Regions from separate parts of the Sphingomonas sp. GCM10030256 genome, predicted to be linked through region 3. Evidence: predicted binding sites of a transcription regulator. Region 3 holds the regulator's gene; each other region holds the start of a gene.
What was found. The regulator LexA, encoded in region 3, represses DNA repair genes until DNA is damaged. The targets are predictions, from matches to a motif close to GTTCCNCNCTTGTTCT.
Positions count from the first base shown of each region.

Region 1: the regulator LexA is predicted to act here: its motif matches at 3,561-3,576, upstream of ACFQPG_RS10785 (DUF6771 family protein).
Region 2: the regulator LexA is predicted to act here: its motif matches at 4,146-4,161, upstream of ACFQPG_RS01020 (ribonucleoside-diphosphate reductase subunit alpha).
Region 4: the regulator LexA is predicted to act here: its motif matches at 3,931-3,946, upstream of ACFQPG_RS05100 (ImuA family protein).

Region 1 covers NZ_JBHTDI010000002.1:602,568-610,043, forward strand. Annotated here, with positions in the region: gene ACFQPG_RS10765 (hypothetical protein) at 1-646, opposite strand, end outside; gene ACFQPG_RS10770 (S8 family serine peptidase) at 747-2,051, opposite strand; gene ACFQPG_RS10775 (RNA polymerase sigma factor) at 2,159-2,665, shown strand; gene ACFQPG_RS10780 (anti-sigma factor family protein) at 2,662-3,357, shown strand; gene ACFQPG_RS10785 (DUF6771 family protein) at 3,585-3,767, shown strand; gene ACFQPG_RS10790 (hypothetical protein) at 3,780-4,076, shown strand; gene ACFQPG_RS10795 (Bax inhibitor-1 family protein) at 4,249-4,986, opposite strand; gene ACFQPG_RS10800 (NUDIX domain-containing protein) at 5,178-5,660, shown strand; gene thpR (RNA 2',3'-cyclic phosphodiesterase) at 5,668-6,204, shown strand; gene ACFQPG_RS10810 (energy transducer TonB) at 6,194-7,003, opposite strand; partial or broken gene uvrA (excinuclease ABC subunit UvrA) at 7,148-7,476, shown strand, end outside.
Region 2 covers NZ_JBHTDI010000001.1:233,163-240,638, forward strand. Annotated here, with positions in the region: gene ACFQPG_RS00995 (ribonucleotide-diphosphate reductase subunit beta) at 39-1,097, opposite strand; gene ACFQPG_RS01000 (hypothetical protein) at 1,097-1,330, opposite strand; gene ACFQPG_RS01005 (hypothetical protein) at 1,327-1,512, opposite strand; gene ACFQPG_RS01010 (PepSY domain-containing protein) at 1,509-1,895, opposite strand; gene ACFQPG_RS01015 (hypothetical protein) at 1,976-2,191, opposite strand; gene ACFQPG_RS01020 (ribonucleoside-diphosphate reductase subunit alpha) at 2,241-4,112, opposite strand; gene ACFQPG_RS01025 (hypothetical protein) at 4,417-4,749, opposite strand; gene ACFQPG_RS01030 (serine hydrolase domain-containing protein) at 4,746-5,933, opposite strand; gene ACFQPG_RS01035 (thermonuclease family protein) at 5,990-6,463, opposite strand; gene ACFQPG_RS01040 (hypothetical protein) at 6,808-6,981, shown strand; gene ACFQPG_RS01045 (TerC family protein) at 7,090-7,476, shown strand, end outside.
Region 3 covers NZ_JBHTDI010000001.1:1,291,230-1,298,705, reverse strand. Annotated here, with positions in the region: gene ACFQPG_RS06510 (SurA N-terminal domain-containing protein) at 1-959, shown strand, start outside; gene ACFQPG_RS06505 (anthranilate synthase component II) at 963-1,541, shown strand; gene lexA (transcriptional repressor LexA) at 1,596-2,243, shown strand; partial or broken gene ACFQPG_RS06495 (hypothetical protein) at 2,170-2,508, shown strand; gene ACFQPG_RS06490 (ComEC/Rec2 family competence protein) at 2,431-4,713, opposite strand; gene gltX (glutamate--tRNA ligase) at 4,770-6,191, shown strand; gene ACFQPG_RS06480 (citrate synthase) at 6,191-7,476, shown strand, end outside; gene ACFQPG_RS06475 (ATP-binding protein) at 7,474-7,476, opposite strand, start outside.
Region 4 covers NZ_JBHTDI010000001.1:1,043,957-1,051,432, reverse strand. Annotated here, with positions in the region: gene ACFQPG_RS05110 (error-prone DNA polymerase) at 1-769, opposite strand, end outside; gene ACFQPG_RS05105 (DUF6504 family protein) at 776-3,241, opposite strand; gene ACFQPG_RS05100 (ImuA family protein) at 3,156-3,908, opposite strand; gene ACFQPG_RS05095 (inositol monophosphatase family protein) at 4,036-4,788, shown strand; gene hisIE (bifunctional phosphoribosyl-AMP cyclohydrolase/phosphoribosyl-ATP diphosphatase HisIE) at 4,758-5,384, opposite strand; gene hisF (imidazole glycerol phosphate synthase subunit HisF) at 5,381-6,148, opposite strand; gene ACFQPG_RS05080 (HisA/HisF-related TIM barrel protein) at 6,135-6,863, opposite strand; gene hisH (imidazole glycerol phosphate synthase subunit HisH) at 6,860-7,447, opposite strand; gene hisC (histidinol-phosphate transaminase) at 7,444-7,476, opposite strand, start outside.

The sequences.
Region 1 (7,476 bases), on a different contig from region 3:
CCTTTCCGTCAGCCGAGCCGCTGGCCTGACCCGACGCGCTTAGGCTACCGCCTGACTGGCGCGCTGCGGTCAGCGCTCCGTTCACGGCACCCGAAGCGTGGTCCCGTGCCTGACCACGCACCGCTGAAACTTGGTCGCGCGCAGCCGATACCTGACCACCTGCCATGCCGGCGGCACTGCCTCCAGCAGAACCCAGCGCATCGGTGCCGACGCCTTGGATGCCAAAGCTCGCATTCTTGCTGCCAGAAGCGTTCCCGGCGAGCGAGCCCGCTAGGCCCGACTGCCCCACACCGCTCGCAGCCAGCGCACCGTCAGCGGTACCCGCCAGCGAGCCTGCGAGTCCGACATCGCCGGTTGCCGAACCCCTCTTCGTGTCGACCGATCGGCTGGAGGTCAGCGAGCCGGTGCCAGTAACGCTCCCGGTCACGCTCTTGGTGATGCTGCCGCTAACCCCATTGAGCGTGCCCGACAGCGCGCCATTGCCACTCAGCGTGCCACCGACGGTGCCACCGATCGAATTGCTTCCGTTCAGAGTGCCGCCCACAACGCCGCCGACGGTGCCGCCGAGGTTGCCGAGGAGCTGGGCCGAGGCCGGGGCCGAAGCGCTGCCGGCGGCCAGCGCCAGCACAAGGGTAAGACGGATCATCAAAGGTCCTTTCCTGTCGTTCTCAATTGCATGCAGCCCCGGAGGGGCTTGCCTATTGAGAACGATAGCAATCCGGCGCTTCATCCCGCGCGACCAATTTCTATTTTGCGCCCACAGCCTTCGGATCGGTACGGCAAGTGCGGCAGACGATGCCCCGCCCCACCTTGCCATTGCCCCGCGCCACTTCCACGCCGAGTGCTTGTGGCGAGCCCTTCGCGGCCAGCCGCGCGGCGACCAGCGGCGTCGCAAAGCTTGTGCCGCGGACCTTCGCATAGCCCCGGCCCGGCAAGGCCGCCGCCATGTCCGCGCCCGGAGCCGCGAAGTCGAGCCGCGCCGCCCTGCCTGCCTCCGGCAAAGCCCGGTCGCGCGCATCCACCGCCGTGACGGCGATCACGCCGGGATAGGCTGCCGGATATTGAATTGGCGCCGCAGGGCCGTCGTTGCCGACTGCCGCCACCAGCCTGATCCCGCGCCCGGCCAAGATCGCTACCGCTCGCTGCAGCAGCAGGTTGCTAGGGCCAACCAGGCTGATGCTGATCGCGTCAGGCTGCTTCGAGGCCCCCCAGGCGAGCGCCCGCACGATCGCGCTGGCGCTGCCCGCCCCTGCGCTCCCACCATAGACGTCCGCGACATAGAGCCGAGCCCCGTCCGCCGCTCCACGGAAGGCACCGTCCCGGCCGATCAGCAGGGATGCGACCGCCGTACCGTGACCCGTCGCCTTCGCCGCGCCCGCGAAGCCATGCTGCACGATCTTCGCACCCGCAAGGCTCGGATGCGCCGCAACGCCGCCGTCGATCATGACGATGGTGCGGCCGGCGGGCATCGGCGGCGGATTGGCGCCCGCCAACACTGCCCCCATCACCGGCAACAAGGCGCCGCCGGCAGGCTCGTAGACATGGTCGTAATCCGCCGCGAGCCCCGGCGCCGCCTGCATCAGCCGCCGCATCGCCGCCTTGGGCGACATGCGCGCGGGGGCTCGCAGCGTCACGCTGACGATCCCGCCGAGGTCTTCCCGCGCTTCGACCCGAAAGCCGGCTACCGCCGCTGCACGAAGCTGCGCATCGGCAGGATTGATCGCGAGCAGCACGCCGCGTCGGACGGGCAAGCCATCCGGACCCGCGTCGAGCTGCGCCGGATTGCTGCGGATGAGTTCGCCCAGCCGTATCTTCCGGAGCTCCGCCAGAGAGGCCTGCCCGAGGTCGCTTATTCCCTGCCCGACGCCAAGCCGGTCGAGGCTTGGCATGGTCGCCGCGCTGCGCTGCGCTGGTGAGAGGGGCGACAACAGGTTGCCCGCCAGCGGTACATTCTGCACCGTGCTCGGCAGCGGCAGATTGCCGATGGGCAGCGAGGGCAGCAGCTGTGCCCCACCCGCAGTACTGGCGGCGAGTGCGGCGCCCGCCAGCATGAGAGCGGCTAGGGCAGAAGAGCTTCTGGACATTGCAACCAATCCTAATCAGTTCGTCTTTGGGATGAAACGGTGCAGGCGCGTCGTTTCATCCCCCATGGAGAGCAATGAAGACTCAAGACGCGTTTGCCGAAGAGCTCGGAGCAATGCTGCCACGGCTCCGGCGCTTCGCCTTCGCCCTGTCGCGTCACTCGGCGGACGCGGACGATCTGGCGGCGCTAGCGATCGAGCGAGCGCTGCGCAGCCGATCGCAGTTCACGCCGGGTACACGGCTCGACAGTTGGTTGTTCCGCATCACGCGCAATCTCTGGATCGACGAGGGGCGCAGCCGTCAGCGACGCGCGGCGTGGGAAGCCCCGCCGGAAGCGGGCGAACTTCAGGGCTTCGATGGGGCCGCGGACATCGAGCGAGCGGCGGAGCTGGCGAAGGTCATGCGCGCTATGACCGGATTGCCCGACGAGCAGCGCGAGGTGGTCGCCCTGATCATGATCGAGGGCCTCGGCTACCGCGAGGCAGCCGAGTTGCTCGGCCAACCGATCGGCACGGTGTCGAGCCGGCTGGTGCGAGGTCGCAATTCCCTTCTTGCCGCCCTTGGCCAGGAAACTAACGCATGACCGACGACCCCGACTTCTACGCCTGGCTCGACGGTGAGCTGCCCGAGCCGCAAGCCAGCGTCATGGCAGCGAGGGTGGCGGCCGACCCCGGGCTCGCCGCCCTTGCCGAGCAGCATCGCACGCTGGCGGGGCGACTGTGCGATGCCTTCGCGCCGATCCTTTCCGCTCCGCTCCCCGAGCGCCTCCTGACCGCGGCGGAGCCATGGACGGCCGAAATTATCCCCCTCGCTCAGGTGCGTGCTCGCCGGCGCCAGTGGAGCGTCGTGGGGCTCGCCGCGGCCGCCAGCCTGGCGTTTGGGCTGGTGATCGGCGTTGCCATGCGGGGTGGCGAGGGCTCGTATCGGTCCGACAGGGGACAGCTTGCCGCGGCAGGCCCGCTCGACCGCGCCCTCGACCGTCAGTTTGCGGCTGCCGGCGAGCAGCTCGGCATACGCATGGGCCTGAGCTTCAGAGATCGTGACGGCCGCTATTGCCGCAGCTTCACGGCCGAAGGACAAAGCGGGCTCGCCTGCCGGGGTGGCGAGGACTGGATCATCGAGGGACTGGTTCGCCGATCCGGTCAGGAGCAGGGCAACTATCGAATGGCCGGCGGACAGGATCCGGCTCTTACTGCGATCATCGACAGCCGGATGGGAGAGCCGCTCGATGCCCAGACCGAGGCTCAAGCCATCGAGCGGCAGTGGCAACAATAGGCGGATGCCCGTCCGCTTGGTTCTCCTCTCTGCACCAAGACCAGACGGACTGCTGACGGCCACAAACCGTCACGGGAGTAAGTCGCGTGACGTCAGTCCTGTCCGCTGCGCGGCAGGCTGGCCGGCCTGCGCGGTCTCTTCGTACTGCCTCCCGATTGCTGCGCAATCGCTCGCTTGCGCTCGGCCTGCCTCTTGACCTCCATGTTCCCCCTATGTTCTTGCAGGGCATGGACCCCGAACGCCTCTCCACGATTCTCCTGAACGCCCCTGCCTGGGCTCGCCTCGGCCTCACCGTGCGGGATTCGCGCTTGCGCGAGCGGGCGGCCGACGCCCTCGCCGCGACCATCGTTCAGAAACTTGGTGAGCCGGTGCACGTGGTCGATCGGGACCAGCTCGCCCTCCCCCTGTGACGCGGTTGCGACGTGGGCGCCAACACCCGGCTCGACGGCCTCTCTGACCTCGTCAAGCACAAGGCCAACCTGCGGGTCACCTGCCGGACCTGCGACAAGGTCAGCGTCGTCGATGCCCAGCGCTTCAACCGCTATTGCCTGCTCCGTTGCTGGAACACGCAGATCGAGGCGCTTGGTCAGCGGCTGGTCTGCAGCCGTTGCGGCGCCCGCGCCCCGCATCTCAAGGCCACGCGCGAGCGCCCCGGCCCCGACCCATTCCCAAAGGACGAGCGGGCCTGGAAGCTGCTGTTCCGGCGATTGCGCGACTGAAGGGCGCGCCCGGGCGTCTTTGTCGCTGTCCTAAGCAGCCATGATGTGCCCTAAGCGGGCCCATGCCAACACCGCCGCTCCGCCCCGCCCTCCCCCGCCCGGCCCCGCCACAAACAAAAAGACCGGCAGGATCGCTCCCGCCGGCCTCTTTCCGCCTCGCTTCGGGCTGCGATTATTCGCGGTTGCCCATGAAGCTCAGCAGGAACTGGAACATGTTGATGAAGTCCAGGTAGAGCGTCAGCGCGCCCAGGATCGCCGACTTGCCCATCATCTCGGACCCGGCAACGTAGGCGTACATGCTCTTGATCTTCTGCGTGTCGTAGGCGGTCAGGCCCGCGAACAGCAGCACGCCGATCGCGCTGATCGCCATGCTCAGCGCATCCGAGCGCAGGAACATGTTGCCGATCATCACCACCAGGAGGCCGATCACGCCCATCATCAGGAAGGTGCCCCAGCCGCTGAGGTCCTTCTTGGTCGTGTAGCCCCACAGGCTGAGCGACATGAACGCCACCGCCGTCGCGAAGAAGGTCTGCGCGATCGAGGTGCCGCTGTAGATCAGCGGAATGACCGACATCGACACGCCCATTACCGCGGCGAAGGCGAAGAAGAAGGTCTTCATCCCGCCCTCGGACATGTTCTGGGCCTTGAAGCCCATGACCATGACCATGATCAGCGGCGCGAAGATCACCACCCACTTCAGGATGCCGCCGCCAAAGAAGATCGACTGCGCAACACCAGTCATCGCCAGGCCGAGCGCGACAATGCCGGTCAGCAGGACGCCGGACGCCATATAGTTATAGACGGAAAGCATGTAGGACCGCAGGCCCGCGTCGCGGGTGGCACGCGGCACACCCACCGAAACGGCGGGCTGCGCGGCGGTCGTCGTGCGCGGGTCAGACCAGTTCTGCATCGTGAAACTCCATTGGGGTCAGGCAACCGTGCCCGCCTCAACGCATCATATCGGAAAGTTGCTTCGGTGTTTCAAGAAAAAACGGCAGCGAAACGACCTACTTACATGTGAGTTGATGGTGTGAGTTGAAGCGTCCTGCGCGTCGGAGAGTTGGCGGTTGCCTCGGCCGCCATAGCGGGGAACAAGGCCGCATGGCTTCCCACCCTTCCGTGACCCTGGCCGACCGGCTCCTGCGCCCGCTGCTCGGCGCGGCGCACGCGCTGCTCAAGGCGGGCTGGTTCATCCGCCGCCCGCGGACCTTCGGCGCCCACGCCCTGCCGCTCACGCACGAGGGCCGCATCGTGCTGGTGAAGCTCCGCTACGCGCCCGGCTGGCGCCTCCCCGGCGGCGGGCGAGCGGCCGACGAAGCGCCGGCGAAAGCCGTGCTGCGCGAGCTGCGCGAGGAGATCGGCATGACCTCGCACGGCACGGTGCAACTCGCCTGCGAGCTGGAAGAACCGACCGATTTCAAGCGCGACCTCGCCTCGCTGCTGATCGTCCGCGACGTCCGCTACACGCCCCGGCGCTGGTCTTGGGAGGTCGAGCGGGTGATGGAGGTCGAACCGGATGCCCTCCCAGCCGACATGTCCCCGCGCATGGCCAAGTGGATCGCCTTGCTCCGCGCCTGTATTTGACCACGCCATGCACCGCCTGTTCGTCGCTCTCCGCCCGCCGGCGCACATCCGCGATCTCCTGATCGATGCGATGGACGACAGCCCGGAGCTGCGCTGGGTCGGCGACGACCAGCTTCATCTCACCCTGCGCTTCATCGGCGAGGTCGAGCGCCCGCTGGCCGAGGAGATCGCAGCCGCCCTGCAGCGGGTCAGGTCGGAGCCGTTCTCGCTCGCCATCCACGGCGTCGGCCGATTCGACCGGCGCAATGGCGGTGCTCTATGGGCGGGCGTCGAGCCCAAGGCTCCAGTGAGCGCCCTCGCTGCCAAGGTCGACCGTGCCTGCGTGGCCGCGGGGCTCGAGCCCGAACGCCGCGCCTTTCACCCCCACGTCACCCTCGCCCGCTACACCCGCCAAAGCGCCCGCGCGGCGGACTCGTTCGCGGAACGCCACCGCGGGCTGACGTCCGAAGCATGGGAGGTGGAAGAATTAATTTTTTACGAAAGCCATCTCTCGCGGCATGGTCCGCACTATGACGTGGTCGCACGCTACGGATTCACCCCATAAGCCATCTGACCGTGACGAAAACCGGCGCCACCATTGGCCTCCCGTCCGTCGCAACCCCTGGCGAATATCTATTCCGCTGGATAAACAGGGCGCAGGTCGCTGTGTCCAGGTCGGGATGGCCGCTGGAACGCACAATCACGCAGTCCCTCGCTTTGCCGTCTAACCCAACCATCGCGCGGAGGTCGACTTGGCCAACTGCATCCCTCTTGAGAGCGCTTGAGGGGTAGTCGTCGGCGGTAAATACGTTCAGCAACCCTTTCCCTGTTTTCGGATAGGTCGCGATGCGCGCCTGATCGGCAAAGCTGAAGCCCCAACTCGCGAGCACCTGCGCTTCGCACCGGTCCAGCAGTTCCTGCACCGATCTAAAGCTGGTGACCGGAACCCTGATTGTCTTCCCGGCGGCTGAGAATTGCACCCAGGGATGCGCCTCCAGATCCTCAAGTTGCTTGTCAGTTGCTGTGAAGGAGATGATCTGGAAGCCAGACTTCTTGCTCGGTCCGATCAGTGCCGACCGAGAAGGCTGGCGCTCGCGGCCAACGACCAAACTGGCGCGATCCAGACCTAACCCCGTCGGTGATCCCGGCATCTCGAAAAGCACGCTATAGTATGGCGACAAGAATTTGGATTCGAACCCAACGGTAATCTTCCGGTCCCCTCGAACAAAGCCTCGAAGCGCCATGCACTGGTTCTTTTCGAAGCGGACCACCCACTTGCCGCTCGGCTGCCACTCTCCTGAGGGACTTGCCCCGGCGGACCCAGCCACCATACTCAATACCAACGCAAACCGGGCGAGCCCCATCGCCTCATCCTTTCCGTTCCCCGTTCGGCTCCCTATCTGTGCCCCGGCGCTTCGCCGCCGCCAAGCCCTTCCGCTTGCCCCGTGAACAAATCTGGAACAGACTGCTCCCATGCTGACCCATATCAAGAAGCTTCGGTGTTCCGAATGCTGACTCACATAAGCGTCCGCGGTGCGAGGGAGCACAACCTCAAGAACGTCTCGGTGGATATCCCGCGGGACAGCCTGACGGTGATCACCGGCCTGTCCGGCTCGGGCAAGTCCAGCCTCGCGTTCGACACCATCTATGCCGAAGGGCAGCGCCGCTACGTCGAGAGCTTGTCCGCCTACGCGCGCCAGTTCCTCGAGATGATGCAGAAGCCGGACGTCGAGCATATCGACGGCCTCTCCCCCGCCATCTCGATCGAGCAGAAGACCACCAGCCGCAACCCGCGCTCGACTGTCGCCACCGTCACCGAAATCTACGACTACATGCG
Region 2 (7,476 bases), 1.1 Mb from region 3:
AAGTTTCGCATCGCCGGTGAGCCTAGGAGTGCCGCATACTACTCCGCCGCCACCCCGGCAGCCTCGAACAGGCCGCCCTCACCTTCACCCTCGTTCGCCGCATCGCCCGCGCCCGCCTTCGCCTTCTGCCGGCGGTCGAAGCTGTCCCAGACGCTGTTCCAGTCGCCCTTGGTCGCCGCCTTGGAATATTCCGTCGCGCGGGTTTCGAAGAAGTTGGCGTGCTCGACGCCGTTGAGCAGCGGGGCGAGCCAGGGGAGCGGGTGCTCGTCGACCATGTAGATCGGCTGGAAGCCGAGCTGGCCGAGGCGCCAGTCGGCGATGTAGCGGATGTACTTCTTGATCGCCTTGGGGGTCATGCCCTCGACCGGGCCCTGCTCGAACGCCAGGTCGATGAACGCGTCCTCCAGCCGGACGGTCTTCTGGCAGGTGTCGATGATGCTGTCCTTGACCGCGGGGGTCAGGCAGTCGCGTTCCTTGGTGAAGGCGTGGAACAGGCGAATGATGCCTTCGCAATGAAGGCTCTCGTCGCGGACCGACCAGCTGACGATCTGGCCCATGCCCTTCATCTTGTTGAAGCGCGGGAAGTTCATCAGCATGGCGAAGCTGGCGAACAGCTGCAGCCCCTCGGTGAAGCCGCCGAACATGGCCAGCGTCTTGGCGATGTCCTCGTCCGTGTCGACGCCGAAGGTGCTGAGATAGTCGTGCTTGTCCTTCATCTCCTTGTACTGGAGGAAGGCGCTATACTCGCTTTCGGGCATGCCGATGGTATCGAGCAGGTGGCTGTAGGCGGCGATGTGGACCGTTTCCATGTTGCTGAACGCGGTCAGCATCATCTTGATCTCGGTCGGCTTGAACACGCGGCCGTATTTTTCGTGGTAGCAGTCCTGCACCTCGACGTCGGCCTGGGTGAAGAAGCGGAAGATCTGGGTGAGGAGGTTGCGCTCGTGGTCGGAGAGCTTCTGCGCCCAGTCGCGGCAATCCTCGCCAAGCGGCACTTCCTCCGGCATCCAGTGGATCTGCTGCTGACGCTTCCAATATTCGAACGCCCAGGGGTATTCGAACGGCTTGTAGGCTTTGTTGGCTTGGAGGAGAGGCATCAGTTGGCTCCCGCGTTGGAAGTGGAGAAATCGTAAGGTTCGGTGGTGGTCCAGGCGATGGCGAAGCCGGCGAGGACCAGGCCGAAGGCGAGGACCATCATTCCGGCGATCAGCAGGCCGGTCGACTTGCGGGACTCGCCGGGGCGGCCGCGCAGGGCGGCAACCAGCATGCCGGCCCCGACCAGCGCGGCGAGGATGCCGACGACCAGGAAAGCGAGGGTGGCGCCGCTCACTCGCGGAACCCCAAAGCGAGGACCAAGAACAGGGCTCCGGCGGCAAGGAACAGCCAGCCGGAGGTGCGGGCGTTCTTCGCCTTCAACGCATCCTCGTGACGACGGGCGCGGCCGAGGTTGAGGATGGCGGCCAGAATCAGCAAGGCCGCAGCGAGCAGCTGGAGGGTCTGGGCGGTGGTCACCAGAACAGCTTTCCACCGCGGACCGCCTTGCCGCCGCCCGCCTTGACTAGGCGACCGCGGAGCATCTGCAGGTACATCCATAGTCCCGAGATGCTGAAGAAGATGAGGGTCAGGCCGCTCAGGATGGCGATGGCGGTGCCGATCGGCCCAAACGTCTCGCCGGAATGGAGATGGTGAAGCAGGCCAAGGTTCCACCCGCCGGGCGCGGGCTTGGGCCGGCAGTTCATGGTCTCGGGGCAGACGAAGCCGGCGGGCGCGGCGGCGAGCGCGACCTGGCGCGCGTCGTTCACCAGGCTGCCGACATGGCTCAGCACGCCGGTGACCGCGATCCACAGCATGAACAGGCCGAACAGGACCGACAGCCAGCGATGCCACTTGCGCATATTGAACGACTCCGAGGTTTGTTGCGATTCGTTCGCAACAACAGCAGTCGCGGTTCGTTCATGCAAGGAGGAAAAGCCGGTCATCGCGCCCGCTCGATCTCCGACGGGCTCGGGCGATAGTCGAGGCCGCCGAGCGCGTAGATGGCGAGGATCACGCCCACAGCGAGCAGGAGCACGCCGGACTGGCTGCCGTAGCTGGCATTCTCCGGATCGCGGGCGCGGCGGCGGTACTGCCAGACGCCGGCGGCGATGAGGAGGATGGCCGCGAGCAGCCTGAGGATGTCGGGGAGGGTCATGACGACAGACCCTCACCGTCCCGCTCCGCTGTGCCGAGCGCGCTGCGCTTTACTGACACGCCAGGCATTCGTCGTAGTCCGTGGTGGCCAGTTCGTATTTGGGTGCTTCGGCGGTGTTGTCCGCTTCCACCCCGCCCGCGAAGCCGGCGCGCTGCACCGACTTGCTGCGGAGGTAATAGAGCGACTTGATGCCCAGCTCCCACGCGCGGAAGTGGAGCATCATCAGGTCCCACTTGTCGACGTCGGCCGGAATGAACAGGTTCAGCGACTGTGCCTGATCGATGTAGGGCGTGCGGTCGGCGCTGAGTTCGAGCAGCCAGCGCTGGTCGATCTCAAAGCTGGTCTTGAACGTGTCCTTTTCCTCCTGGGTGAGGAAGTCGAGGTGCTGCACGCTGCCGCCCTGCTCCAGGATCGAGTTCCAGACGTTGGCGCTGTCCTTGCTCTTCTCCGCCAGCAGCTTTTCAAGGTGCGGGTTCTTGATCGACCAGCTGCCCGACAGCGTCTTGTGGGTGTAGACGTTGGCCGGGATCGGCTCGATGCAGGCGCTGGTGCCGCCGCAGATGATCGAAATGGACGCGGTTGGCGCGATCGCCATCTTGCAGGAGAAGCGCTCCATCACGCCCATGTCCTGCGCGTCGGGGCAGGCCCCGCGCTCCTGCGCGAGCATCATGCTCGCCTGATCGACCTGCGCCTTGATGTGCTTGAAGATCCTGAGATTCCAGGACTTTGCCATCGCGCCTTCGAAGGGCAGGCCGCGGGCCTGGAGGAAGGAGTGGAAGCCCATCACGCCAAGGCCGACCGAGCGTTCGCGCTCCGCGCTATATTTGGCGCGGGCCATCTCGTCGGGCGCGCGGGCGATGTAGTCGGACAGCACATTGTCGAGGAAGCGCATCACATCCTCGATGAAGCGCTTGTCGCCGTTCCATTCGTCCCAGGTTTCCAGGTTCAGCGACGACAGGCAGCAGACCGCGGTGCGATCAGCACCGAGGTGATCCTTGCCGGTCGGAAGCGTGATTTCGGAGCACAGGTTGGACGTGGTGACCTTGAGGCCGAGATCGCGGTGGTGCTTGGGCATCGACCGGTTCACCTGGTCGATGAAGATGATGTAGGGCTCGCCGGTCGCAAGGCGGGTCTCGACCAGCTTCTGGAACAGCGAGCGGGCATCGACCGAGCCGCGCACCTCGCCGGTCTTCGGGCTCTTGAGCTCGAACTCGGCGCCCTCGCGGACCGCTTCCATGAAGGCGTCGGTAACCAGCACGCCGTGGTGGAGATTCAATGCCTTCCGGTTGAAATCGCCGGACGGCTTGCGGATTTCGAGGAACTCCTCGATCTCCGGGTGGGAGATGTCGAGGTAGCAGGCCGCCGAGCCGCGGCGCAGCGAGCCCTGGCTGATCGCCAGCGTCAGCGAGTCCATCACCCGGACGAAGGGAATGATGCCGCTGGTCTTGCCGTTGAGGCCGACCGGCTCGCCGATGCCGCGAACGTTGCCCCAATAGGTGCCGATGCCCCCGCCTTTGGAGGCGAGCCAGACATTCTCGTTCCAGGTGTCGACGATGCCGTTCAGGCTGTCGGACACGCTGTTGAGGTAGCAGCTGATCGGAAGGCCGCGGCCGGTGCCGCCATTGGACAGGACCGGGGTCGCGGGCATGAACCACAGCCGGGAGATATAGTCGTAGATGCGCTGGGCATGCTCCGCATCGTCCGAGTAAGCTGCGGCGACGCGGGCGAACAGGTCCTGGTAGGATTCGCCAGGAAGCAGGTAGCGGTCCTTCAGCGTGTCCTTGCCAAAGTCGGTCAGGAGAGAATCGCGGCTGGGGTCGGTAGCGACCGGAAAGCGCCGCGAGTCGATCGACTTGCTGCCGCCCGCATCGTTCGCCGTCACGTCGTCGCTGCTGACGCTGCTGCTGCTCGAGAAGTCCATGTTCGCTCTCCCTGCAGCGACTCGCTGGCCGCTGTTCACTCTTCGTTCCTACCAGATTGCGGTCGGTGCCGCATCCGGACAAGGCGAAATCGGGAGGGTTTGGCGCTTGTCCCCGCTATTCACAGGGACGCGTCTCCTCTCCGCCAGAGATATAGTTATCCCCAGCGCCAACCACAATGTTGTGCGTTGGTCCCCCCGATCCGCTACCAGATGTTGTGCTTTGAAGCGCAGGCGGACGCAAGCCGGTAAATTATCGGCAACCGACTTTTTTGTGGATTGACGTGGCCACGAAAGCGCATCGGGGTCAGCGCCGGGAATAAAGCCCGATCATATCGGCCCGAGCGGCGTCCACCGCGGCGTCGGCCTTGCGCCGCGCCGCAGCATGGGAGAGGCCCTGGGCCCGTCCGAGCGCAGCAGAGCGACGACGAAGCTCCGCCTCCTCGGCCCCGCACAGGCGGTGGAGCCATTCGCCGAACCGGCCTGCCGCAAGTCCCTCCGAACGGGCCGCGCGCACCGCCCCGAAGGCACAGCCGAAATAGGCATCCATGCTCGTCATCTGTGCGTCACTGGCCGTGCGCCTGGCGGGCCGATCGATCGCAGTGGCGGCGAGAAGCAATGGAGCCAGCAGGAGGGTCATCGGCGGCGTTCCCCCACGTCAGCCTCGCCCTTGTGGCGGGTCGGGCGAAGCAAGGAAAGTGATCGCCGAAACGCCTGTTCCTCGGACTGGCGGAAGGCGCTTCGGCCGCGTGGCGGGTCAGCGGCGAGGCCGGTGACGAAATAGGCGACTCCGGTGCGCTGGACGCGGTCGATCCAGAGGCCGGAACGAAGGCCATAGGCTTCGCCGGCATGTCCCACCCGCGGGGTGCCGTCCCCTGCGCCGTCGTCGCTGCAGCCCTGCCCTCCGATCCCGATCTGCTGGCTCGCGAGACCATAGCTGCAATAGAAGCCGTCATCGGTGGCACCGTTGCTTCCGTTGAAGCGCCACTGTGGACGAAGCAGTTCCTCCACAGAGGCCCGGGAGAGGATTCGTGCGCCATCGAGTGTGCCCCCATTCAGCAGCATCCGCCCAATTCTCGCCAGGCCACGCGCGGAAATCCGCAGGCCACCCTGCGGCGAAAACAGCGCTCCATTCTCCCCTGCCACCCAGCGGGACAGGTCGCAGGGCTGGCCTTCGCGGACGAACACCGGGCAATCGGGACGGCGGCTGCGAAGATCGTCGCGGATGGGCTTGCCGTCCTGGGTCAGCACCACCGCCCGGGCAATCGCGGCGTCGCTGCAGGTCGGCCAGTTGAAGCAGCCGTCGATCTTCAGCGGGTCGAGCACCTGGCGCCGGATCCAGCGGTCGAACCGCTCGCCCGTGGCGCGCTCCATGACGGAGCCGACGACCGCGAAGTTGAGGTTGGAATAAGTGAAATAGCCGCTGGCGGGCGGGTGGGCCGGGTCCCAGCTGTGCGGCGAACGCAGCACGGCCTCCAGCCGCTCACCCAAGGGGATAGCATATTGGTCGTCATGGTCTCGCAGCCCGCTGGTGTGGCTGAGCAGCATCCGCAGGGTGACGGGTGGTCTGCGGCGGCCGGGCGGCTTCACCGTGTAGCCCAGCATGTCGGACACGTCGGCATCGAGGTCGAGCCGGCCGAGTTCGACCAGCTTCATCACCCCGATCGCCACCACCAGCTTGCTGACCGAGGCGATCCGCACAGGATCGTCGGGCGTGACCGCTCGCCCGGCCCCGGGATCGGCCAGCCCGTCGGCGAAGCTGCCGCGCTCCCCCGCCGTATCGAAGGCGACGCCGACCTCCACCCCTTCACGTTCGTTGCGCATTGGCAGACCCATGCAGCTTGCTGTGGCGACGGCGGCCAGAAGCGGCAGAACGATCCTCAACACCAGCCGACTTTGAAGCCGACGTAGCGGCGGGCAAGGCCGCTGGCGCGCATGTCCTCGGCGATCGATTGAATGGTCCCGCCGGGCCGATCGCGGGTCAGCGTGCGCAGGTCGCGGCCATAGCGGTCCTGCATGTCGCCGACCCGGCCCGTCATCGTGAAGGCACCCTGGTTGAGCAGCGCCTGAAGCTTGCGCGTGGACCGTTCGGCCAGCGCGATTTCGCTGGCGCACTGGCCCTTCACCTCCGGCGCGTCGATGCCGATGATCCGAACCTTGCGGGCGCCGAGTTTAAAGGTGTCACCGTCGATTACGCAGGCGTCGCCGCGGCCGCGACCGCAGCGGGTGAAGGTGGCGGAGACGCGTTCCGGGTCGCTCGCCAGCGGCCCGAGCGGCTCCACCAGCGCCGGATCGAACGCCGGCCACAGCGTCAGCAGGATCGCAAGCAGCGCGAACGGCCGCAGCCCGGACAACAGCCGGCCAATGCCGCCGCGCCGCCGCGCCTGACTCCACCCGCTACGCCGCGGCCGGTAACGACGTCGCCGAAATGGAACAGCCCTCCCCATTGCCACGGAGCTTAGCGAAGGGCGTCGGCCCCGACCAGCGGTGGCGCCCATCCCTTGAACACGGACGAGGCCGCTCTTATTAAGCGGGAGCGGACCGGGCCCCTCTGGCTCGCCGAAGCTGCAAGCAGCGAAGGCGAGTGATGTCGGACCGCATCGGAGACTTCCGATGTGTTTGGCCCGGCGCGACTGCCCCACCGCCACCCAACCGTCGGCTCTCCGATCGCTTCATCGATCAAGAGGAGACCGAGACCATGCACCCGCGACTCTATCGCCTGACCGAAGCCCACCAGCGGATCGACCGTGCGCTGCGCGACGAACGCGGGCGCTCGCTGCCCGACCCGCTGCGGCTGACCCGGCTGCAGGAATTGCGGTTGCGGGTGAAGCAGCTGATCGGACGGTTCGCGCGGCGGACGGCCTGGGCCTGACTCCAGTCGGACCAGAAGTCCGTTCGTCCCGAGCCTAGTCGAGGGACGCTCGACTGTTTTGCTCGGGACAGCGGACCTTGTGTTTTCGGTTCATAAGGGCTCCAAATCATGGAATTCCTCTTCACCGACTGGCTCGGAACGCCCGTCTGGTTCTGGCTGTCCTTCATCGGGCTGGTGGTCGCGCTGACCGCGTTCGACCTCGGCGTCCTCCACAAGGAGGACCGGGAGATGGGGATCAGCGAAAGCCTGAAGCTCAGCGCCTTCTACATCAGCATTGCATTGGCGTTCGGCGTCTGGGTGTGGATCGCCAAGGGTGCCGACCTCGGCATGAAATATTACACGGGCTTCTTCATCGAAAAAGCGCTGTCGATCGACAACGTCTTCGTGATCAGCCTGATCTTCACCTATTTCGCAATTCCCCGGATGTACCAGTATCGCGCGCTCTTGTGGGGCATCATCGCGGTGATCGTGCTGCGCGGCATCATGATCGGCTTC
Region 3 (7,476 bases):
GAGCCGCGATCGCGGCGCAGGTGTTCGCCGCCGCGCCCGGCGCGATCGTCGGGCCGGTCCAGTCGGACCTCGGCTGGAACGTCATCAAGGTCGAGGGCATTCGCAATACGGCGGGCCGATCGCTGGCCCAGGCACGGGCGGAGATCACCGCAAAGCTGGCCGCGGAGAAGCGCAAGAACGGCCTGGCGGACCTTGTCGCCAAGGTCGAGGATGCGGTGGCCGAGGGACAGAACTTCGCCGAAGTCGCGGCGGCCAATCGCCTCCCGATCGTCCAGACGCCGCCGCTCACTGCCACTGGCGCCGCGCCGTCCAACCCCGGATTCAAGCTTCCCCCTGAGCTCGCCGGGCTGGTGCGCTTCGGCTTCGACATGGCGGCGGACGACGACCCCGTCGTGGAGACCCTGCCGGATGGAGCGGGCTATGCCTTGCTCGCGCCCGGCGAGGTCACTCCGGCGGCCCCTGCCCCGCTGGCCGCAATCCGGGCGCAGGTCGCCAGCGACCTCCTCGACGAGCGCGCGCTCGCCCGCGCCCGCGCCGTCGCCAATGCCGTGCTGGCCAAGGTCAACGGCGGAGCGCCGCTCGCTCAGGCGGTAGCCGGAGCGGGAGTTCCCGGATTGCCCAAGCCGGAGCCGCTGAACGTCCGCCGGCTCGAACTGAACCGCTTTGGACCGCAGGTGCCGGGGCCGCTGCGCATTCTTTTCGGCATGCCCGCCGGCCGTGCGCGCCTGACCGGAGCGCCGGAGGGCCAGGGCTTCTTCATCGTCCGCAACAGCCGGATCACGCCCGGCAATGCCTCGCTGCAGCCCGCCCTGATCTCGCAGGTGCAGGCTGAGTTCAACCAGTCGGCCAGCGAGGAATATGCGGTGCAGTTCCTCACCGCGGCGCAGCAGCAGCTGGGGGTGGAGCGCAACGAAGCAGCGATCGCGGCGGCCAGGAAGCGGCTGATCACCGGCGGCTGATCCTTGCCCTCCGTCCTGGTCATCGACAATGTCGACAGCTTCACCTTCACGCTGATCGATTACCTGCTTGTGCTCGGCGCCGAGGTGCGGGTGATCCGAAGCACGGACATCGGTGTCCAGGACGCGCTTTCGCTGAGTAGCGATGCAATCCTGATTTCGCCCGGACCCGGCAAGCCTGAGGATGCTGGCATCTCGGTTGATCTTGCCCGGGCCTGCATCGACGCGCGGCGTCCGCTGCTGGGAGTCTGCCTTGGCCACCAGGCCATCGCACTCGCCTGTTGCGGCGAGGTCGGCCAGGTCCCGCCGGTCCATGGCAAGACTACCCGAATTCGTCACGATGGCAGCGGCCTGTTCGCCGGACTGCCACCCCATTTTGAAGTCACCCGTTATCATTCGCTGGCGATCACCCTGACCGCCGGGCCGTTGCTCCCCAACGCCTGGAGCGAAGATGACATGATCCAGGCCGTGCGCCACGCCGAAGCCCCGGTGCATGGGGTCCAGTTCCATCCGGAGAGCGTCGCCTCGCAGCACGGCCACGCACTGCTGAGCGCATTTCTTGGCAAGGCCGAACGCAGGGGTTGACGCCTTCAGCAGTGTTCGATAACTGTTCTCCGTCTGTTCACGATGGAGCCCGGCATGCTCACGCTCAAGCAGCGCGAACTCCTCCAATTCATCCATGATCGCCTTGGCGAAACTGGCGTCAGCCCAAGCTTCGATGAGATGCGCGAGGCGTTGGAGCTGAAGTCGAAGTCCGGCGTGCACCGCCTGATCTCGGCGCTGGAAGAGCGGCAGTTCATCCGCCGGCTGCCGAACCGCGCCCGCGCGCTTGAGGTGCTGCGGATGCCGGAAGCGTCGTCGGTCGTTTCTCCTCCCGCGCTGCGGCCGGTGATCCAGGCTGCCAACGATACCGTCGAGATCCCGCTCCATGGGCGGATTGCGGCGGGTACACCGATCGAGGCGCTGCAGGGCACCGAGGGCTTTGCAGTCCCGGCGGCGCTGCTTGGCCCCGGCGAGCATTACGCCCTGGAGGTGTCCGGCGACTCTATGATCGAGGAAGGCATCCTGGACGGCGACTTCGCCCTGATCCGCAAGGTCGACAGCGCGCGGGACGGGGAAATCGTCGTGGCGCTGATCGATGATGCCGAGGCCACCCTGAAGACCTATCGGCGCGAAGGGCGGATGATCCGCCTCGATCCGGCTAACCGGACCTATGAGGCGCAGCGCTATGACGAGAACAGGGTCCAGATCCAGGGCCGCCTCGCCGGCCTCATCCGCCGCTACTGAGATGGCGAAGGCCCGGATCGACTATATCGAGCTGCCGAGCGCCACGGCGCACGAGCTCACCCGCGCGTTCTACGGCAAGGCGTTCGGCTGGACGTTCAGCAACTTCGGGCCGGATTATTCCGCAACGACGACCGGTGATGTCGATGTGGGCTTGCAAGGGGAGCGGGAGGAGGCGCTGGCAGCGCCGCTACCGGTGGTCCGTGTCGACGATCTCGAGGCGGCGTTCGACGCCGTGGTCGAAGCGGGTGGGGTGATCGCCAAGCCGATCTTCAGCTTCCCGGGAGGACGGCGGTTTCACTTCATCGATCCATCGGGAAGCGAACTGGCAGTGTGGCAGTCGGCCGGATGATGGATGGGGCCCGCGGCGCCTGAGCCCAGGGCAGCCCCCCACCTGCTCGGCAACACTCCGCACCTGCGGCGGATCTCCAAGGCGAATGGTCACGCCGCCTGACCGCTCGAGAGTGGTTCTGTCGAGCTTGAGCCAGCGCGGAGTGCACCCGCGGGGCAGGCGCCGCTCGGCGATGACGATGTCGGCTTGGGAGCATGCCTGGGTCAACTCGCCCCAATCGAGCCGCTGGGTCGATCGGATCGCCAGCAGTCCGAGGGTGCGGCCGTCTGCTTCCACGTCGGCGATGCAAGCGTCGGCACTGCACCGGCCGTCCGCTAGCGCCTCCATCGGCAGCGCGTCGCCATCGTAACCCGAGCTTTCCGCGAGCATGTCGCGGATGAAATCGCCGGCCCGTTCCCGGAGCAGTGCCGGCCTGCCATCCTCCCCGACGATCGCGACGTGCCGCCCGTCGCCCGTCACCAGCAGGTCGGGCCGCGGCGCCGCGGCGGCAACGAGCGCGCCGATCGCGAGCGGCACGAGGCCGAGCAGGCGGGCTCGGCTGGTCCAGAGACACAGCCACAGGAAGCCCCCAGCCATCAGCCCAAAGGCCCAGCGCGGCATGGCCGGCAGGATGGCGATCGCTCCCTTTGCCCCGGCAACCCAATGCGCCAGATCGAGCAGGAAGCTGAGTGACCATCCGGTCATGGTCCAGAACGGCGCTCCGAGCCAGATCACGTCGAACAACAATGCCGCTGCCTGCAACGGCATGACCACGAAGGTCGTCAGCGGAATCGCAACCAGGTTGGCGAACACACCGTACAGCCCGGCGCGGTGGAAATGGTAGAGGGCGAACGGCATCAGCGCGAACTCGACGGCCAGGCCGGTCAGCAACAACGAGCCGAGACTTCGCCCGAAGCGCCTCGGCAGCCCCTCCTCCCGCGGCGAGAAGTGCCGCCGCACCCAGGGCGTCGACTGCAGCGCGACGATCGCAGTGACGGCCGCGAAGCTGAACTGGAAGCTGGCGCCGGCCAGAGCCTCAGGCCGGAACAGCAGGACCAGCAAGGCTCCGACCGCGATCAAACGCAGGCTGATCGCCTCGCGGCCGAGTGCCACCCCGACCAGCACCAGAATGGCCGCGATGCAGCTTCGTACAGTTGGAACCTGCGCGCCCGTCAGCAGGGTATAGCCGATCCCCGCCAGTGCCCCCGCGCCTGCCCCGACCAGTACCAGATTGACCCTCAGCGCCAGTCGTTCGGACAAGGCCAGCAGGCGAATGGTCAGCACGAAGGCAGCGCCCACCACCGCCGCGATGTGGAGCCCACTGACGGACAGGAGGTGGGCAAGGCCGCTTCGGCGCATGGCCTCCGCATCCTCCTCCGGCATGGCGCCCTGGTCGCCGGTAGCGAGGGCTGTTGCGATCGCCCCTTCGGCACCGGGCAGCGACTCGCGGATGTGCCGGTCCAGCCGCTCCCGAAACTGCCCAAGCCCGCCGGTCGGCGCGGGCTGGAGCACCTCGACCGACCCCAGCGCGCGCCCGAGCCCGCCAATCCCCCGGAACCAGGCGTCCCGAGCATAATCATGGCTCCCCGGCAGAGCCATCGGCATCGGCGAGGTCAGGCGGGCGCGCAGCCGCACCGTGGCCCCTTCGCCAAGGCCGTGGGGCGGATCGTCATCCGGCATGGAAACCCGTACCCGCGCAGGCAGCGCGGGGTCCGTGGGCGCCAGGGTCAGCCGGATGCTTTCGCGCGCTGCGAGGAACTCGACCCGCTCGACGGAAGCGGTGAACTGAGTGATGGTCGGGCGCTCCACCCGCGGAGCCGCAACCATCTCGCTGCGCGCCCAGATCAGCACCAGGCCGAGGATCGTCGCGGCAAGGAACGCGGCGCAGGCCCGGCCCAGCCGTCCCGTCCCGAAGGCCGCGACCATGATCGCTCCACCGGTGGTCAGGCAGAGGAAGGCAATCCACAGGGACTTGTCGGCGAGCACCAACCAGGCCGAAATGCCGACCGCGAGGCCAACCACCAGCCAGAGCGCAAGCTGCTCGCGTTCCTTTTCGAGAAAGGTTTCGAGTGCCGCGCGCAGCTTCCCGACCTGCATTGGCCAGCCGGCTGCGGTGCGCTGTGGAAGCGCAAGGATGTCCATGCTACGGGCCCCTGCCCCTCGCGATCCGGCGAGGCCGTTTCAAGAGGAAAGCGCGCGTGAGCGCAAGCACTGTCGTTACCCGGTTTGCGCCGAGCCCCACCGGCTATCTGCACATCGGCGGAGCCCGCACCGCCTTGTTCAACTGGCTGTTCGCCCGTCACCATGGCGGGCAATACCTGCTGCGGATCGAGGACACGGACCGGGCGCGCTCCACCGAGGCTGCGATCGACGCGATTCTCGACGGCTTGTCATGGCTCGACATCGCGGGCGATGGCGAACCGCATTTCCAGTCGGAGTTCGAGGCTCGCCATGCGGAGGTCGCGCATCAGCTGCTCGAAAGCGGTCATGCCTACCGCTGCTACCTGTCGTCCGAGGAACTGACCGCTCGCCGTGAAAAGGCTCAGGCCGAGCGCCGCCCGTTCCGGCTCAGCAGCGAGTGGCGCGACTGCTCGGATGCCGGGCCTGAAGGAGCGCCGTTCGTCGTGCGCATCAAGGCGCCGCGTGAAGGCGAAACGGTCATCGACGATCTGGTCCAGGGCCGGGTGACGGTATCGAACAGCGAGATCGACGACTTCGTCCTGCTCCGCTCCGACGGCACCCCGACCTACATGCTGGCGGTGGTGGTCGACGACCACGACATGGGGGTCACGCACATCATCCGCGGCGACGACCACCTCAACAACGCCTTCCGCCAGCTGGTGATCATCCGCGCGATGGGCTGGCCGGAGCCGACCTACGCCCACATTCCACTGATTCACGGCGCTGACGGGGCGAAGCTCAGCAAACGGCATGGCGCGCTCGGGGTAGATGCTTATCGGGACGAGCTCGGCATCCTGCCCGAAGCGCTGTTCAACTATCTGCTGCGCCTTGGCTGGGGGCATGGGGACGACGAGATCATCAGCCGCGAGCAGGCAGTGGAATGGTTCGACCTTGATCATGTCGGCAAGTCGCCGTCGCGGTTCGACTTCAAGAAGCTGGAGAACCTCAACGGGCACTACCTGCGCCATACCGACGATGCCCGGCTGAGCGTGCTGGTTGCGGCGCGGCGGGGCGGGATGGAGGGTGACGATCTCGCCTTGCTCGAGCGGGCGATGCCCGAACTCAAGGCCCGGGCGAAGGACTTGAACGAGCTTGCCGCCGCCGCCGACTTCCTGTTTGCAGCGCGGCCACTGCCGATGGAGGACGGCGCTGCGGCGCTGCTGACGCCGGATGCCCGTCAGGTGCTGGTCCGCACCCACAGCGCGCTGGCGGGCCTGCGCGAATGGACCCGGGAGAGCACCGAAGCCGCGGTCCGGGAGGTGGCGGAGGAAGCGGGGCTGAAGCTCGGCAAGCTGGCCCAGCCGCTGCGCGCCGCCTTGACCGGAAAGACGACCAGTCCGGGCATCTTTGACGTGCTCGCGCTACTCGGGCAGGGCGAAAGCCTGGCCCGGATAGAAGATCAGATGCCAGGGAACACCGAACAAACGGAGCAATATTGATGTCGGATACCAACGCGACCCTGAAACTCGACGGCAAGGACACCAGCCTGCCCGTCCTGTCCGGCAGCGTTGGCCCGGACGTGGTCGATATCCGCAAGCTGTACGCCGATACGGGTGCGTTCACCTACGATCCCGGCTTCACGTCGACCGCCAGCTGCCGCAGCGCGATCACCTATATCGACGGCGAAGAAGGCGTCCTGCTCCATCGCGGCTATCCGATCGACCAGCTCGCCGAGCAGTCGAGCTTTACCGAGGTTGCCTACCTGCTGCTCCATGGCGAGCTCCCGACCAGGGACGAGCTCGACAGCTTCACCTACACCATCAGCCGCCACACGATGGTGCATGAGCAGCTAGCGACGTTCTTCCGCGGATTTCGCCGTGACGCGCACCCGATGGCGATTATGTGCGGCGTGGTCGGGGCCCTGTCGGCCTTTTATCACGACAGCACGGATATCACCGATCCCAAGCAGCGGATGATTGCCTCGCACCGGCTGATTGCGAAAATGCCGACGATCGCCGCCATGGCCTACAAATACAGCATCGGGCAGCCGTTCCTGTATCCAGATAACACGCTCAGCTACACGGGCAATTTCCTGAGGATGACGTTCGGGGTCCCGGCCGAACATTATGAGGTCAACCCGATCCTGGAGCGGGCGATGGACCGGATATTCATCCTCCATGCCGACCATGAGCAGAATGCCTCGACGTCGACCGTCCGGCTGGCGGGGTCGTCCGGCGCGAACCCGTTCGCATGTATCGCGGCGGGCATCGCCTGCCTGTGGGGACCGGCGCACGGCGGGGCCAATGAGGCGGCGCTCAACATGCTGCGCGAGATCGGGCGTCCGGAGCACATCCCTGAGTATATCGCCCGCGCAAAGGACAAGGACGACCCGTTCCGCCTGATGGGCTTCGGTCATCGCGTGTACAAGAATTACGACCCCCGCGCGAAGGTGATGCAGCAGACTGCCGAGGAGGTGCTGAAGGAGCTCAACATCTCCGATCCGGTGCTCGATACCGCCCGCGAGTTGGAGCAAATCGCCCTCAAGGACGATTATTTCATCGAGAAGAAGCTGTATCCGAATGTCGACTTCTATTCGGGCGTGATCCTGAACGCGATAGGCTTCCCGAGCGACATGTTCACAGTGCTGTTCGCGCTCGCCCGGACCGTCGGCTGGGTCGCGCAGTGGAACGAGATGATCTCCGACCCTGAGCAGAAGATCGGCCGTCCCCGTCAGCTCTACGTCGGCGATACCGAGCGCCAGTACGTCCCGGTAGGCAGCCGCTA
Region 4 (7,476 bases), 250 kb from region 3:
AGCGTTCCACGATGGCGTCGACCGCGGCCAGCGCTTCCGGATAAGCCGCGAAGCGTCGCTCCATCTCTGCTGGCGGCTGCAATGAGCGGTCGGCCGAACGCTCCCGCTTCAGGCCCAGCGCATCGATGGTCCGCTTCTCCCGGATAGCGGTGACCACATCCTGCAGCATCCGGCGGTCGGGGCGGTGATAAAGCACGTCATTGGTCGCGAGCGGGCGAAGGCCGAAGCGGTGGGCCGCCTCCACCATATGCTGCAGCCGCATCGCTTCATTGGGGCGGCGATAATGGGTCAGGCAGACATGGCCACTCTTGGCCCCCAAAATGTCCGCCATCCAGCGGAGCTCGCCGTCTTGTATGCCCGACAGGTTCGGAACCAGCGCCCCGACCATGCCCTCGGCATGATCCGCGACATCTTCCCAATGGAGAAAACATTGGCCCTTTTCGCCATGCTGCGACCGGGCCCGGCTCTTGCCGAGCGTCAGCAAGCGGGTCAGCCGCGACCAGGCGGCAAGGTCCTCCGGCCAGACCAGCAGCGAGGCGCCGGTGACCAGATCAAGACGGCAGCCGGCAATCAGGCGGATAGGCGCATGCTGGGCCGACACCTCCTCCGCCTTGACCATCGCTCGTACCAGGCCGGCGACGGAGTTGCGGTCGGTCACGCCAAGCGCCGGCATGCCCATCATCGAGGCCGTGGAGAACAGCTCCTCGGGATCGGACGCCCCGCGCAGGAAGCTGAAGTTGGTTGTGGTCTGAAGTTCGCAATAGGCCATGCCGCGTCAGTCGGCCCGGCCATGAAGGAACCAGCTGAGATCGCCCGTTTCGGTGCGCACGCCGTCGCCGCGGCGGTACAGCCAGAAGCGCTGACCGCTTTCCACTTCGACTCGGAAATAGTCGCGGACGGCCTGCCGCTCGGCGGCGCGGCGCCACCATTCCCCAGCGATCCGTTCGGGACCGTCGGCGCGGACCACGCGGTAGGCGGTGCCGCGCCAGGTGAACCGGCGGGGAGGAAGATCGGGCAGCTCGGCCATCACATGCTGGACCCTCTCGGGCCGGCGCAGCAGCCGAACCGGGCGGGGCCAGCGCGGGTGCCAGGGGTGGTCGGGCGCGCGGCCATCCAGCAAGCGGACGTCGTCAGCCTTGAGCCTTGGGCCGCGCGCGCGTGGCGGTTCGAGCGGCGGAGCGGTGGCGACCGACCGTTCGGGCACCTCGCTTTCCACCGGCTCCATCCGCCACACCCGCTCCGCCCCGATCCGGTTGGCGAGCGCATCGACCAGCGGGGCCAGGTCCGGCTCCTCGCCCTCCGCCAGCGCGGCACCGAAGGCTTCGGCCCCGAGAGGATCGGCGCGCCGGACGTGGAGCGCTATCGCATCGATCCCGTATCCGGGCTCGATCTCCTCGATGCGGCGAAGCACCAGGCGCAGCATGTGAGCGGCATCGCGGGTTGGCCGCGCGAAGCCGAGGCGCAGACGCTGGGGCACCCCGTCCACCCGCGCCGCGATCAACTCGACCGCCCGCGCGCCCTGTCCCTCCTCGGCCAGCGCGCCAGCAAGCCGCGGCATCAGGATGCCGAGCCAATGTTCGATCGCTTCGGCCGTGGCGATCGGCTCGGCGAAGCGCTGCTCCACGACAACGGCGGTGGGCGGCACCACCGGATCCAATGGTTCAGGCGAGCGACCGGTGGCATGATCCAGCCGCTGCACGATCGCCTGCCCGAACCGTCGTACCAAGGGGGCACGCGGCATGGCGAACAGCTGGCCGATCCGGTCGACACCAAGGCGGGCGAGCAGTTCCAGTGCGGCGGGTTGAAGACGCAGCGCGGACACGGGAAAAGCGGCAACTGCATCCCCGTGCCTGCCGGGCTGGACGATCTGGATGGCTCCCGCCCCGAACCGCGCCAGCGCCCAGGCCGCGCCGATGGTGTCGGCAATCGCCACTCGCGCGGCAAAGCCGTGCCGGGCGAGCAGGCGGACGAGACGGCGGGCGAACCGCTGTTCCCCGCCGTGAAGGTGCGCAACCCCGGTCAGGTCGATGAACAGTCCGTCCGCATCGGAGATCGCCACGGTCGGAGCCCAGCGGCGGGCGAGCAGTTCAGCCAGCGCACGGAGGTCGGCAGCGTCGCCGTCCGGATCGGCAGCGCGAACCTCCAACCCCGGCACTTGCGCGCGAGCCATGGTCAGCGCGGTGCCAGGTGTCAGGCCAAGCGCACGGGCTGTCGGATTGACGGCGGCGATCTCCACCCGCGGGCCGACCTTGTGGGTGGTAACCAGCGGCGGCTCGTTCGGCGGCAGGAAGTCGGCCGCGGTGCCCGCCTCATCGTCGCGGCAGACCCGCGCCACCATGCTGCCCAGCGTCCGGCCGGTCTGGAAAAAGCGCCCCTGGCCGTAAGTCGGCGCGGTCGGCTCGCTCTTGCCATGATTGTCGGGATGCGGCCCTTCGCCCGGGAACTGCACTGCGGGCATGGCGGCAAGCTGCGCCAAAGAGGGCGGAGCGATATAGCCCGCCTCGCCGCCATGCCCATCGCGAGCGCTGCGGCGGGGAGAGTGCCGGGCGCGGCGTGCCGCCATGTCCTCGCCGGGAAATTGCACTGGCGGCATCGCGGCGGCGCGCTGGATGGAAAGCGAGCCGTGCGGCGCCTCCTTGCGGTAGCGATCGCGCTTGCTGCCGCTCCGCAGCGCGGCCCCGCGACCAGCCTTGGCCGGCGCATCCTCGCCGGGAAATTGCAGCGGGGGCAGGGCCGCTGCCTGCGAAAGGTTCATTCGAACCTCGTCCGACTGCATCGCTCTGAACGGGTGCTCGACCGCCTCCGTGCGGCGCGACAGCTCGCGCAGCATGGCCGGTGGAGCAACCCTCTCCTCGGGCGGGCGCGACAGTCCTTCTCCGACCCCGCTCAGGACAGGCTTCTTGAACGGATTGTCGGCGGCGACGCTGACCCGGCCAAGCTCGCGCTGCGGCGGGCGGCGGTGCTGCGGCAGCCCCTCGATCGCCGCCTCGACCTCCTCACGTGAGTCGGCAAGGCTACTGCCCGGATCCGGCTGTCTTTGTTGCGCCCAGCGCGCACCGGGGCGCCAGCCGCCCTCCCTGGGCACGGAGCAGTGATTCGCCCGCTCGGCTGCAGCCTCGGCGCCGAGAGCATCGAAAGCGGCCCGGCCGTCAGCTTCAGCCGACGGCGCGGAGCGGCGCTCGGTCCGCCGCAGCCGGTCGATCGACCAGTCCGGCAGGTAGAGCGAGGCGACCCGTCTCATCTGGAGCCTCCACTTGCAGTTCGAAAGGATCGCCGCCGCGCTGGCGGACGCAGGCCAGGCGCCAGCAGGCGCGGCCGAGCCCGTCCCACGGGACCGGCACAGACGGCGCGCTCGCCACCCGCCAGCGGGTCACGGCGGCAGAGGGGATGCCGAGCGGATCGCCGCCTCCCCGCGCCGCGCGCTTCAGCAGCAGGGCGATTGTGCCACCGCCCTCTGCGGCAAGCTGCAGCCGGCGGGTCGAGGCCATGGCGACCCGCTTGGCCTCGCCGATCACCGCCCCTAGGCCACGGTGGCGCAGTCCTTCCTCCATCAGCGCGAGCAACTCGGCATCGTCCCGCGCCTCGGCGTACAGCACCCGCTTGGGGTCCAGCCCGGCCTGATAGAGCCCGGGCGCGAACAGGTCGCGGGAACGGACCGCCCACAGGATCGGCCCTCCGGTCCGCGCGGCAATGGCGGCCATGAACAGCACCGCCGCGGCATCGTCGCCCCAGCCGGCGCCCTCCCCCGCCACCTCGTGCAGCGCATCCAGCCGAACGCCCCCATCGGCAAGCCGCCCGTCCACCGCGTCGAGGGCGAACGGAAGCACCGGCCGCGAGCATTGCCCGTCGCCTTCGATGGCGCGCAACTTGGCACGCAACTCGGCAATGGTAGAGGGTTGAACAGTCACGGCTCGACTCGGAACAGCAGATGTTCGTGTTTTGTTCCTGCTGCCGATGGGAGTCAATGCGGGTTCAGCGAGTCCTTTCATGCGCCAATGACTTGCCCATCCCCTGCCGACCTGCTGATGGCGCACGGTGGACCGCGCCTTCTTCGAACAGCTTTCCGCCGCAGCCCGGGCCGCGATCCGGCAGGAGACCGCCGCCGGCCTGGTCGGTGAGAACAAGGCGGCCAGCGGCTACGATCCCGTCACCGCCGCGGACCGGTCCGCCGAGCGGGCATTACGGAGCCTGATCGAACGGACCTTCGCAGATCACGGCATCTGGGGTGAGGAATATGGCCTCGCCCGCGGCGACTCGCCAATCCGCTGGAGCCTGGATCCGGTCGATGGCACCCGAGCGCTGATTTGCGGGCTGCCGAGCTGGGCGGTGCTGGTCGGACTGCTGGACAAAGGGCGGCATATCGCCGGGATGATCGACCTTCCCGCGATCGAGGAAACCCTGATCGCCGTCGATGGCGAGACCCGCCGCAACGGCGCGCCCGTCCGCACCAGCGGCTGCACCACCTTGGCGGACGCGCGCTTCTCGACCACCGACCCGTTCCTCTTCCCTTGGGAGGAGTTGGAAGCGGTGAACCGGGTCCGGCGGGCCGTCCGGCTGACCCGCTACGGACTTGACGCCATGGCCTACGCCCGGGTCGCGACCGGGGACATCGACCTGGTGATCGAAAGCGGGCTCCACCCGCACGATTATGACGCGCTGGTCGCGGTCGTGCGTGGGGCCGGTGGAGCGATCGGCGACTGGACGGGTGGCACGACGTTCGAAGGCGGACACGTGGTCGCAGCCGCCAGCCGCGAACTCTACGAAGAGGCGGTCGCGCTGCTCGCGTGACGGCGCTTCAGCTCCACCATTACCTCCTCCCACGAGCTGCCCGCCTCGGGCAGCAGCACGCTCAGGTGGTACAGGAGGTCCGCCGTTTCCGACGTGACCTCGTCCGGGGTTCCGCCGACCGCCGCCAGCGCGACCTCCACGCCTTCTTCACCGACCTTCTGCGCGATTCGCTTGACCCCGCCGGAGACCAGCCGGGCGGTATAGCTCTGCCCGGGATCGGCCTTGGCGCGCTCGGCCAGCATTGCCGCGAGGCTGGCCAGGAAGCCGGTCCCGGGCACAGCCTCGTTGCCGAAGCAGCTCTCGCTTCCGGTGTGGCACGTCGGACCCCGCGCACGGGCGAGGACCAGGAGCGCATCGCGGTCGCAGTCGGTGCGGACCTCGACCAGCTCGAGCAGGTTGCCGCTGCTCTCCCCCTTGCGCCACAGGGCGCTGCGCGACCGGCTGAAGAAAGTGACGAAGCCATCGCGGAGCGTGGCCTCTAGGGCACCCCGGTCCATGTAGCCCAGCATCCGCACCTCGCCGCTGGCGGAGTCCTGTACGATCGCGGGAATGAGGCCGTCAGCCTTGGTCCAGTCCAGAGTGGCCGGATCGATCATGGGCGCACCTCGATGCCGCGCCCGGCGAGGTAACGCTTGAGTTCAGGGATCGCGATCCGGCGATCATGGAACACGCTGGCGGCCAGCGCGCCACTCGCACCGGCGGCAAAGGCCTCGGCGAAATGCTTCTCCTCCCCCGCGCCGCCCGAGATGATCACCGGCACCTCCACCGCCGCGATCAGCTCCGCCAACTGATCGAGATCGTAGCCCTGCCGAACGCCATCGCGCTCGACGCAGTTGAGCACGATCTCGCCGGCGCCAAGACTCACCGCTTCTCGTGCCCACGCCACCGTCTCGCGTCCGGAGTCGCGGGCCGCGTCGGGGCTGCCGCTATATTGTTTGACGGTCAGCCGGCCGTCGGGCCCACGGCGGCTGTCGATGCCGAGAACGACGCACTGTCGCCCGAACGCCTCGGCCAGCTCGGCGACCAGCTCCGGCCGTTCGAGCGCCGGGGAGTTGATGCTGATCTTGTCCGCGCCGGCGGCAAGGCAACGCGCGGCGGTTTCGACGTCGCGAATGCCGCCGGCAACAGCGAACGGAATATCGATCAGTGCCGACACCCGCCGCACCCATCCAGTGTCCACGCTGCGCCCGTCGGGGCTGGCGGTAATGTCGTAGAACACCAGTTCGTCGGCGCCTTCGTCGCGGTAGCGGAGCGCATGATCGACGATATCGCCGACATCGCGATGGTCGCGAAAGCGGACGCCCTTGACCACCCGCCCATTGGCCACGTCCAGGCAGGGGATGATCCTAGCCGCGGGCATGGGCGACCCCTTCGGCAACCGTGAACCGGCCTTCCCAGATCGCCTTCCCGACAATCGCCGCCGAAGCTCCGGCCCGCCGCAGGGCATCGAGATCGCCGATCGTCGCCACCCCCCCGGAAGCTTGCAGGTCCACTTGCGGGAAGTCCCTGACAATGCCCTGCATCAGCGGCGTGTTGGGACCGCTCAGCATGCCGTCGCGATCGATGTCGGTGACCAGCAGGTGCCGGACTGCGGGAAAGCGGCGCAACACTTCGGCCAGGGTCTGGCTCGATCCCAGGCTCCACCCGTGCGTCGCCACCATCGCGGAGCCGTTCTCCAGCCGGACATCCAGCGCCAGCGTCAGCCGCTCCGCTCCAAAGCGGTCGAGCATGCGGGCGAACGCCTCCGGATCGGTCAGCGCCAGGCTTCCGATCACCACCCGTTCCACTCCCGCGTCGAGCACCTGCGAAACCTGCACCTCGGTCCGGAACCCGCCGGCAACCTGGAGCGCGAGAGGCGAGCTTTTCGCCAGGCGGGCGAACAGGTCGTGCTGCCGCGGCTCGCCGGCGCGGGCTCCGTCGAGGTCGACGAGGTGCGCGACCTCCGCCCCACCCTCGGCGAAGCCGGCCAGCGCCGCGGCCGGGTCGTCCGAGTAGATGGTCTCGCGCGCGAAATCGCCTTGCGCCAGGCGCACGCAGCGGCCGCCGATCAGATCGATGGCCGGGATGAGCTTCATGCGCTCAGGAACGCCTGGAGGAAGCGCGCGCCGGCCGCCGCCGAGCGCTCCGGGTGGAATTGCGCACCCCACAAGCGTGCGGAGCGGAGGGCGGCGGGAATGCTCGCCTGACCGTAGCTTGCGCGGGCGGCCGTGGCCGGACCGTCGTCGCAGGCGAAGCTGTGCGCGAAGTAGAGATAATCTGATTCGGCAAGCCCGATCTCGCCGTGCACCCACTCCAGCCGGCTCCAGCCCATGTGCGGCACCGGATGGCCCGGCGCCGGCGAGAGGCCGCGAACCCGCCCCTCGACGAGGCCGAGACAAGCCGTGTCGCTCTCCTCCGAATGGTCGAACATCAGCTGCATGCCAAGGCAGATGCCAAGCGTCGGCCCCGTCCGGCGGCGGAGCGGCTCGACCAGCGCTAGCTCCGCCAGGCGCGCCATCGCGAACCCCGCCGAACCGACCCCCGGGATCACCAGCCGCTCCGCCCCCTCGACCTGCTTCGCGTCGGAGGCGAGTGCCGCCTCGGCGCCAAGCCGGGCAAAGCCGAGCCGGATGGAGTCGGTGTTGCCGTAGCCGACATCAAGGATCGCAAGCGAATTCACAGCGTGCCCTTGGTGCTCGGCAGTTCGCC